One region of the Streptomyces sp. NPDC051913 genome, then DNA from elsewhere that is predicted to be linked to it. Evidence: predicted binding sites of a transcription regulator. Region 1 holds the regulator's gene; the other holds the start of a gene.
What was found. Region 1 encodes HrcA, which represses chaperone genes, less so after heat shock. Its sites were predicted from a motif close to TTNGCACTCNGNNNNNCNGAGTGCNAA; they were not measured.
Positions count from the first base shown of each region.

Region 2: the regulator HrcA is predicted to act here: its motif matches at 3,410-3,436, upstream of groL (chaperonin GroEL).

Region 1 is NZ_JBIUCI010000005.1:229,008-233,320, reverse strand. Features, by position in the region: gene ACIHIX_RS17105 (MBL fold metallo-hydrolase) at 1-472, opposite strand, end outside; gene hrcA (heat-inducible transcriptional repressor HrcA) at 636-1,652, shown strand; gene dnaJ (molecular chaperone DnaJ) at 1,653-2,789, shown strand; gene ACIHIX_RS17090 (nitronate monooxygenase) at 2,902-3,990, shown strand; gene ACIHIX_RS17085 (16S rRNA (uracil(1498)-N(3))-methyltransferase) at 3,987-4,313, shown strand, end outside.
Region 2 is NZ_JBIUCI010000013.1:196,583-200,895, reverse strand. Features, by position in the region: gene ACIHIX_RS33495 (hypothetical protein) at 1-115, shown strand, start outside; gene ACIHIX_RS33490 (hypothetical protein) at 112-270, shown strand; gene ACIHIX_RS33485 (NADH:flavin oxidoreductase) at 296-1,414, opposite strand; gene groL (chaperonin GroEL) at 1,624-3,246, opposite strand; gene ACIHIX_RS33475 (cold-shock protein) at 3,584-3,790, opposite strand; gene ACIHIX_RS33470 (MoaD/ThiS family protein) at 4,243-4,313, opposite strand, start outside.

The DNA of each region.
Region 1 (4,313 bases):
CGGGGCCGACGTTGGCCAGCAGGACCTGCCGGCCGCCGCCCAGGTCGAGGGTCCACTCGCCGGAGACCAGATGGCGGGGGTGAGTGAGGGAGTCCACGGCCTCGTCGGCCCGCCCCGCCTCCAGGCCGTTGCGGATCGCGTCCGCGCGCAGCTCCGCGCGGGCCTGGGTCTGGCCGAGCAGCGTGTCCATGCCGACCGGCCCGAACACCTCCGCACCCGCGAACGCCGCCGCGCCGAAGACATGGTCGAAGTGGGGGTGGGTCAGCGCGAGATGAGTCACACGGTGCCCGGCGAGCGACTCCGCCTGAGCCCGCAGTCGCGCCCCCTCCGCGAGGCTCGACCCGGCGTCCACCAACAGGGCCGTCTCCGCCCCGACGACCAGGCCCGCCGTGCAGTCCCAGACCGGCAGCCGGCACCGGCCCACCCCGGCCGCGACCCGCTGCCACCCCAGCTCTTCCCAAGTCACCGTCATACCGCGACGCTAGCCGTACGAGCGGTTCACGAGCTGTCACACCCCGACCGACCTTGCCCGGGTGGCACCCCACCGCCGTACACTGGGCCGCGGGGAACGCTGGCACTCGGACGGACAGAGTGCCAGGCAGGGGCCTGGGGATCGACTTCTGGAGGTGTGCGCGATGCTGAGTGAACGCAGGCTTCAGGTGCTGCGCGCCATCGTCCAGGACTATGTGGGGACGGAGGAGCCCGTGGGCTCCAAGGCCCTCACCGAGCGGCACAGCCTCGGCGTCTCCCCGGCGACCGTGCGCAACGACATGGCCGCCCTGGAGGACGAGGGGTACATCGCCCAGCCGCACACCAGCGCCGGGCGCATCCCCACCGACAAGGGCTACCGGCTGTTCGTCGACAAGCTCGCGGGCGTCAAGCCCATGACCGCGCCCGAGCGGCGCGCGATCCAGAACTTCCTCGACGGCGCCGTCGACCTCGACGACGTGGTGGCCCGGACCGTGCGGCTGCTCGCGCAGCTCACCCGGCAGGTGGCGGTGGTGCAGTATCCGTCGCTGACCCGATCCACCGTGCGGCACGTGGAGCTGCTCTCGCTCGCCCCCGCACGGGTGATGCTCGTCCTGATCACCGACACGGGCCGGGTCGAGCAGCGCATGGTCGACTGCCCGGCGCCCTTCGGGGAGGCCTCGCTGGCCGATCTGCGGGCGCGGCTCAACAGCAGGGTCGCGGGGCGTCGGTTCACCGATGTGCCGCGGCTGGTCGAGGACCTGCCCGAGGGCTTCGACGTCGAGGATCGGGGTACGGTCGCGACAGTGCTCTCCACGCTGCTGGAGACACTGGTCGAGGAGAACGAGGAGCGGTTGATGATCGGCGGTACCGCCAATCTCACCCGTTTCGGACATGACTTCCCCCTCACCATCCGGCCGGTCCTGGAGGCACTGGAGGAGCAGGTCGTGCTCCTCAAGTTGCTTGGCGAGGCCGGGGATTCGGGCATGACCGTACGCATCGGTCACGAGAACGCCTATGAGGGACTCAACTCAACTTCGGTGGTGTCGGTCGGCTACGGTTCGGGCGGCGAGGCAGTAGCCAAGCTCGGCGTGGTCGGACCGACCCGCATGGATTACCCGGGAACGATGGGAGCGGTACGAGCGGTGGCACGGTACGTCGGACAGATCCTGGCGGAGTCGTAAGTGGCCACGGACTACTACGCCGTTCTCGGCGTGCGCCGCGACGCGTCGCAGGATGAGATCAAGAAGGCGTTCCGTCGGCTCGCACGCGAGCTGCACCCGGACGTCAACCCGGATCCGAAGACCCAGGAGCGGTTCAAGGAGATCAACGCCGCTTACGAGGTGCTGTCGGACCCGCAGAAGAAGCAGGTCTACGACCTCGGCGGCGACCCGCTGTCCCAGGCGGGTGGCGGGGGCGCGGGCGGCTTCGGCGCCGGCGGCTTCGGGAACTTCTCGGACATCATGGACGCGTTCTTCGGTACGGCGTCCCAGCGCGGTCCGCGCTCGCGCACCCGGCGCGGCCAGGACGCGATGATCCGGCTGGAGATCGAGCTCGACGAGGCGGCCTTCGGCACCACGAAGGACATCCAGGTCGACACGGCCATCGTCTGCAACACCTGCAACGGTGAGGGCGCGGCGCCGGGAACCTCGGCCCAGACATGTGACATGTGCCGTGGGCGCGGTGAGGTCTCGCAGGTGACGCGGTCCTTCCTGGGCCAGGTCATGACCTCGCGTCCGTGCCCGCAGTGCCAGGGGTTCGGCACGGTGGTTCCGACGCCGTGTCCCGAGTGCGCCGGTGACGGCCGGATCCGCTCCCGTCGCACGCTGACCGTGAAGATCCCGGCCGGTGTGGACAACGGCACGCGGATCCAGCTCGCGGGTGAGGGCGAGGTCGGGCCCGGCGGCGGTCCCGCCGGTGACCTGTACGTCGAGATCCACGAGCTGCCGCACGCGATGTTCCAGCGGCGCGGTGACGATCTGCACTGCACGGTGACGATTCCGATGACGGCGGCGGCGCTCGGTACGAAGGTGCCGCTGGAGACGCTGGACGGGCTGGAGGAGGTCGACATCCGGCCGGGCACCCAGTCCGGGCAGTCGATCCCGCTGCACGGGCGCGGTGTCACGCATCTGCGGGGCGGCGGCCGGGGCGATCTCATCGTGCACGTCGAGGTGCAGACCCCGAACAAGCTGGACCCGGAGCAGGAGCGCGTGCTGCGCGAGCTGGCCAAGCTGAGAGGCGAGGAGCGGCCCCAGGGGCAGTTCCAGCCGGGTCAGCAGGGACTGTTCTCGCGGTTGAAGGATGCGTTCAACGGTCGCTGAGGTGGGCTGGGCGTCGGTGGTGAAAGCCGCTCGGCGCCCAGTGGCGTCAGTGGACTATGCCAGGTGGAAGGCTGGATTCGGACTTGTTCGGGGGACGTGACAACATGCGGGCATGTCCTCCGCGCTGACCGATCTCTTCCCCTATCCGATCGTGCAGGCCCCCATGGCGGGCGGGGTCTCCGTGCCGCGGCTGGCCGCGGCCGTGTCCGACGCCGGGGGGCTCGGGTTCCTCGCCGCCGGGTACAAGACGGCCGACGGCATGTACCAGGAGATCAAGCAGCTGCGCGGGCTCACCGGACGGCCCTTCGGCGTCAATCTGTTCATGCCGCAGCCCGAGTACGCGGACCCGGCCGCCGTGGATGTCTACTCGCACCAGCTGGCCGGGGAAGCCGCCTGGTACGAGACCGAGCTCGGTGATCCCGACAGCGGGCGGGACGACGGATACGACGCCAAGCTCGCCGTACTCCTCGACAACCCCGTACCCGTCGTCTCCTTCCACTTCGGGGTGCCGGGCGGCGAGGTGCTGGAGGCGCTGCGGAGGGCCGGGACCTTCACGCTCGTCACCGCGACCACCCCGGACGAGGCCCTCGCCGTGCAGCGGGCCGGGGCCGACGCGGTGATCGCGCAGGGCATCGAGGCCGGCGGACACCAGGGCACCCACCGGGACGTCCCCGAGACCGACGGCGCCGGGCTCGGCCTGCTCTCGCTGGTCGGACAGATCCGGGAAACCGTGGGGATCCCCGTCGTCGCCGCCGGCGGCCTCATGCGCGGCAGCCAGATCGCCGCCGTCCTCGCCGCGGGCGCCAGTGCCGCCCAGCTCGGCACCGCCTTCCTCGCCACCTCCGAGTCCGGCGCCGCCGATCTCCACAAGCAGGCGCTGACCAACCCCCTCTTCGTACGCACCGAACTGACCCGCGCCTTCTCCGGCCGGCCGGCCCGCGGGCTCGTCAACCGGTTCCTGCGCGAGCACGGCCCGTACGCCCCCGCCGCCTACCCCGAGGTCCACCACCTCACCTCCCCCCTGCGCAAGGCCGCCGCCAAGGCCGGTGACCCGCAGGGCATGGCGCTGTGGGCGGGACAGGGGCACCGGATGGCCCGCCCGCTGCCCGCCGGGCAGCTCGTGGAGGTGCTGGCCGCCGAACTCGCCGACGCCACGACAGCGTTGTCCGGATTCCGGAACGCCGGAGGTGACCCGCGATGACCGCTCCCGTTTTCGTGGTCGAGCACTTCGACGCCGGTGGCGGCGGCCACTACGTCCTCGACGGACCCGAGGGACGGCACGCCGTCTCCGTGAAGCGTCTCCAGCCCGGCGAGGACGTCATCCTCACCGACGGCGCGGGCCGCTGGGCCGACTGCGTCGTGCTCGCCACCGAGGGCAAGGACCGGCTGATCGTCCAGTTGGACGGCGTCAGCGAGGAACCGGTGGCGCAACCGCGCATCACCGTCGTCCAGGCCCTCCCCAAGGGCGACCGCGGTGAACTCGCCGTCGAGACCATGACCGAGGTCGGCGTCGACGCCGTCGTG
Region 2 (4,313 bases), on a different contig from region 1:
CGTCCGGGCCGGCCTGGTGGCCCTGGTCCTCCTCGACCAGGTCGTCATCTGGTCCCTGCTGACCACGGGCTCCGCTCACTCGGGGATGGCGTACCGGGCGGGCTGCGCCCTGTGACCCTGCTGCCGCCGCTGGCCGTCGCCCTGACCTGGGGCGGAGCGAGGCGGGGCGGTGCGGCGGCCGACATCGCACGGAACACCGCCCTGCTCTTCGGGATCGTGGCACTGCTGCCGCAGATCCTGGCGGGCGCGTTGCTGGTCACCTTCGCCTGAGGGGGAAGGTGACCAGCGACCGAGGTCAGCTCAGGGACTGGAGCGCCGCCGCGTCGTACGGCTTGAGCTCCTCGAAGCGGTCCGCGAGGACCTTCGCCGCCCACTGCGGGTCCTGGAGCAGCGCGCGCCCGACGGCCACGAGGTCGAACTCGTCGCGCTCCATGCGGTCGAGGAGCTCGTCGAGCCCCTTGAGCGGGGAGCCCTCACCCACGAACGCGCCGAGGAAGTCGCCGTCGAGGCCGACCGAGCCGACGGTGATGGTGGGCTTGCCGGTGAGCTTCTTGGTCCAGCCGGCCAGGTTGAGGTCGGCGCCGTCGAACTCGGGGAGCCAGAAGCGGCGCGTGGAGGCGTGGAAGGCGTCGACGCCGGCGGCGGCGAGCGGGCTCAGGATGGCCTCCAGCTCCTCCGGGGTCTGGGCGAGCCGGGCGTCATAGGCCTCCTGCTTCCACTGCGAGTAGCGGAAGATGACCGGGAAGTCGGCCGAGACGGTCTCGCGGATGGCGGCGACGATCTCGGCGGCGAACCTGGTACGGGCGACCGCGTCACCGCCGTAGCCGTCCGTGCGGCGGTTCGTGCCGGCCCACAGGAACTGGTCGACCAGGTAGCCGTGCGCGCCGTGGATCTCCACGCCGTCCATGCCGATGCGCTCCGCGGCGGCCGCGGCCTCGGCGAAGGCGCCGATGACGTCGTCGATGTCGCGCTGGGTCATCGTCGTACCGGTGGACTCGCTCGCACCGACGCGGATGCCGGAGGGGCCGACCGCGGGCGCCTCGGGGAAGGGGTTCTGGCCCTCCTTGCGGACCATGCCGATGTGCCACAGCTGCGGGACGATCGTGCCGCCCGCCGCGTGCACGTCCGCGGCGACCCGCTGCCAGCCCGCGAGCTGCTCCTCGCCGTGGAAGCGCGGGACGCGGCCGCTGTACCCGGCCGAGTCATGGCCGACGAACGTCCCCTCGGTGACGACCAGGCCCACGCCCGCCGCCGCGCGCCGCGCGTAGTACGACGCCACGTCCGCGCCCGGGATGCCGCCCGGGGAGAACATCCGGGTCATCGGCGCCATCACGATGCGGTTCGGGACGGTCAGGCCGTTGATCGTGATCGGCCGGGAGAGGATCTCGGCGGCACGGGAGGGGGTGGCGGTCACGCGGGGCTCCTAGCGGTGGTACGAGCGGTGGGTACCGGCGGGTATGTGCATACGCATGGACAGTACGCAGTAAGCAACCGCTCAGTACACCCCTCCCCTTCCCCCGGCCCCTGTGATCCCGCCCACCTCGGGGAAACGCCCGAGGGCGGCACCCCCTGTCGGAACAGGGAATGCCGCCCTCGGCAAGGACGAGACCGATCCGCGAGGGATCAGAAGTCCATGTCACCGCCCGGCATACCGCCACCGGCGGGCGCGGCGGCCTTCTCCGGCTTGTCGGCGATGACGGCCTCGGTGGTGAGGAAGAGCGCGGCGATGGAGGCGGCGTTCTGCAGAGCGGAGCGCGTGACCTTCGCCGGGTCGATGATGCCTTCCTTGACCAGGTCGACGTACTCACCGGTCGCGGCGTTGAGGCCGTGACCCGGGGTGAGGTTGCGGACCTTCTCCACCACGACGCCGCCCTCAAGACCGGCGTTGACGGCGATCTGCTTCAGCGGGGCCTCAAGGGCGAGCTTGACGGCGGCAGCGCCGGTCGCCTCGTCACCCTCCAGCTCCAGCTTCTCGAAGACACCGGAGGCCTGGAGCAGGGCCACGCCACCACCGGCGACGATGCCCTCCTCGACGGCCGCCTTGGCGTTGCGCACGGCGTCCTCGATGCGGTGCTTGCGCTCCTTGAGCTCGACCTCGGTCGCGGCACCGGCCTTGATGACGGCGACGCCACCGGCGAGCTTGGCCAGGCGCTCCTGGAGCTTCTCGCGGTCGTAGTCCGAGTCGCTGTTCTCGATCTCGGCGCGGATCTGGTTGACCCGGCCGGCGACCTGGTCGGCGGAGCCGGCACCGTCGACGATGGTGGTCTCGTCCTTGGTGATGACGACCTTGCGGGCGCGGCCCAGGAGGTCCAGGGTCGCGTTCTCCAGCTTGAGGCCGACCTCCTCGGAGATGACCTCGCCGCCCGTGAGGATGGCGATGTCGCCGAGCATGGCCTTGCGGCGGTCACCGAAGCCCGGGGCCTTGACGGCGACGGACTTGAAGGTGCCGCGGATCTTGTTGACGACCAGGGTCGACAGGGCCTCGCCCTCGACGTCCTCGGCGATGATCAGCAGCGGCTTGCCCGACTGCATGACCTTCTCCAGGAGCGGGAGCAGGTCCTTGACGGAGCCGATCTTGGAGTTGGCGATCAGGATGTACGGGTCGTCGAGCGACGCCTCCATACGCTCCATGTCGGTGGCGAAGTAGGCGGAGATGTAGCCCTTGTCGAAGCGCATACCCTCCGTCAGCTCCAGCTCCAGACCGAAGGTCTGGGACTCCTCGACGGTGATGACGCCTTCCTTGCCGACCTTGTCCATCGCCTCGGCGATGAGCTCGCCGATCTGGGTGTCGGCGGCGGAGATGGAGGCCGTCGAAGCGATCTGCTCCTTGGTCTCGACATCCTTCGCCTGCTCGAGGAGGGCACCGGAGACGGCCTCGACGGCCTTCTCGATACCGCGCTTGAGGGCCATCGGGTTGGCACCGGCGGCCACGTTGCGCAGACCCTCGCGCACCAGGGCCTGGGCCAGGACGGTCGCGGTCGTCGTGCCGTCACCGGCTACGTCGTCGGTCTTCTTCGCGACTTCCTTGACCAGCTCGGCGCCGATCTTCTCGTACGGGTCCTCGAGCTCGATCTCCTTGGCGATGGAGACACCATCGTTGGTGATCGTGGGGGCGCCCCACTTCTTCTCGAGGACGACGTTGCGACCCTTGGGGCCGAGCGTCACCTTGACGGCGTCCGCGAGCTGGTTCATGCCGCGCTCGAGGCCGCGCCGCGCCTCCTCGTCGAACGCGATGATCTTGGCCATGTGAAGTGGTCCCTCCAGGACTGGGGGTGATTCCTTCGGACCGCGCCCGCGCCCGCGACGGACGGCTCGCACACCTCGTGGTTCCTTGCCCCACCTGGCCTGCGGGCCTCACCGACCCGGTCCTTCTTTGTCACTCTCACCTTCAGAGTGCTAACGCCAATGATTAGCACTCGGCATGGTCGAGTGCAAGCGCCTCCCGGGGATCGGGCAGTCACCGCAGGGGGTCCGGGCAGGCGGTGCGGGGCCCCGGGCACGTCGAAGGGCCCGCACCCATGACTCCCCATGAGGTGCGGGCCCTTCAAAGAAGAACGTCGCTGCTAGTCAGTCGGCGCGTGCTTCAGCCGGTCGCCAGTCGGACCATGTCCGCCTGCGGCCCCTTCTGGCCCTGCGAGATCTCGAAATCGACCCGCTGACCCTCTTCCAGGGTGCGGTACCCGTCCATCTGGATCGCGCTGTAGTGGACGAAAACATCCGCACCACCGTCGACCGCGATGAAGCCGTACCCCTTCTCCGCGTTGAACCACTTGACGGTGCCCTGAGCCATGCCTAACTCCCCTATTACTGGCCCTTGCACAGATCCACACTTCGCGGATCCGGGTCAGACCTCACCCCCCACGGATTGGGGGCGTGCGCCGGAACGCGTCGACCGCGGCTGAATGTATCTGTCCAACTGCCGTCTGCAACAGGTCAATCGGACGAGAATTCTGGACGTGCGGGGTCCGGAATGTAGCGAGAATTCGCCCGAATTCGGGGCAAGTCGGGCCCCATAAAAGGCACAAGACTCACAAAAGAACCGCACACTTTGGCTGCTTCTCGTCGCAAGTGGAGCAGGTACTCATATGCGTGTGGCATGGAAGGCGCAGCAGCTTCCCCAACTGTACCGCGCTCAACCATAGAGAATTGCCCCCTCCGTTTCTCTCACGGAGGGGGCAATTCGTTGAACTCTCGGTAATCGGCCTTACCGACGGTAATGATCAGTCATTCGGTCAGCTTGACTCAGCCACCGGCGACGGCCGGGATGATCGAGACGCCGGCGCCGTCCGGGGTGGCGGTCTCCAGGCCCTGCT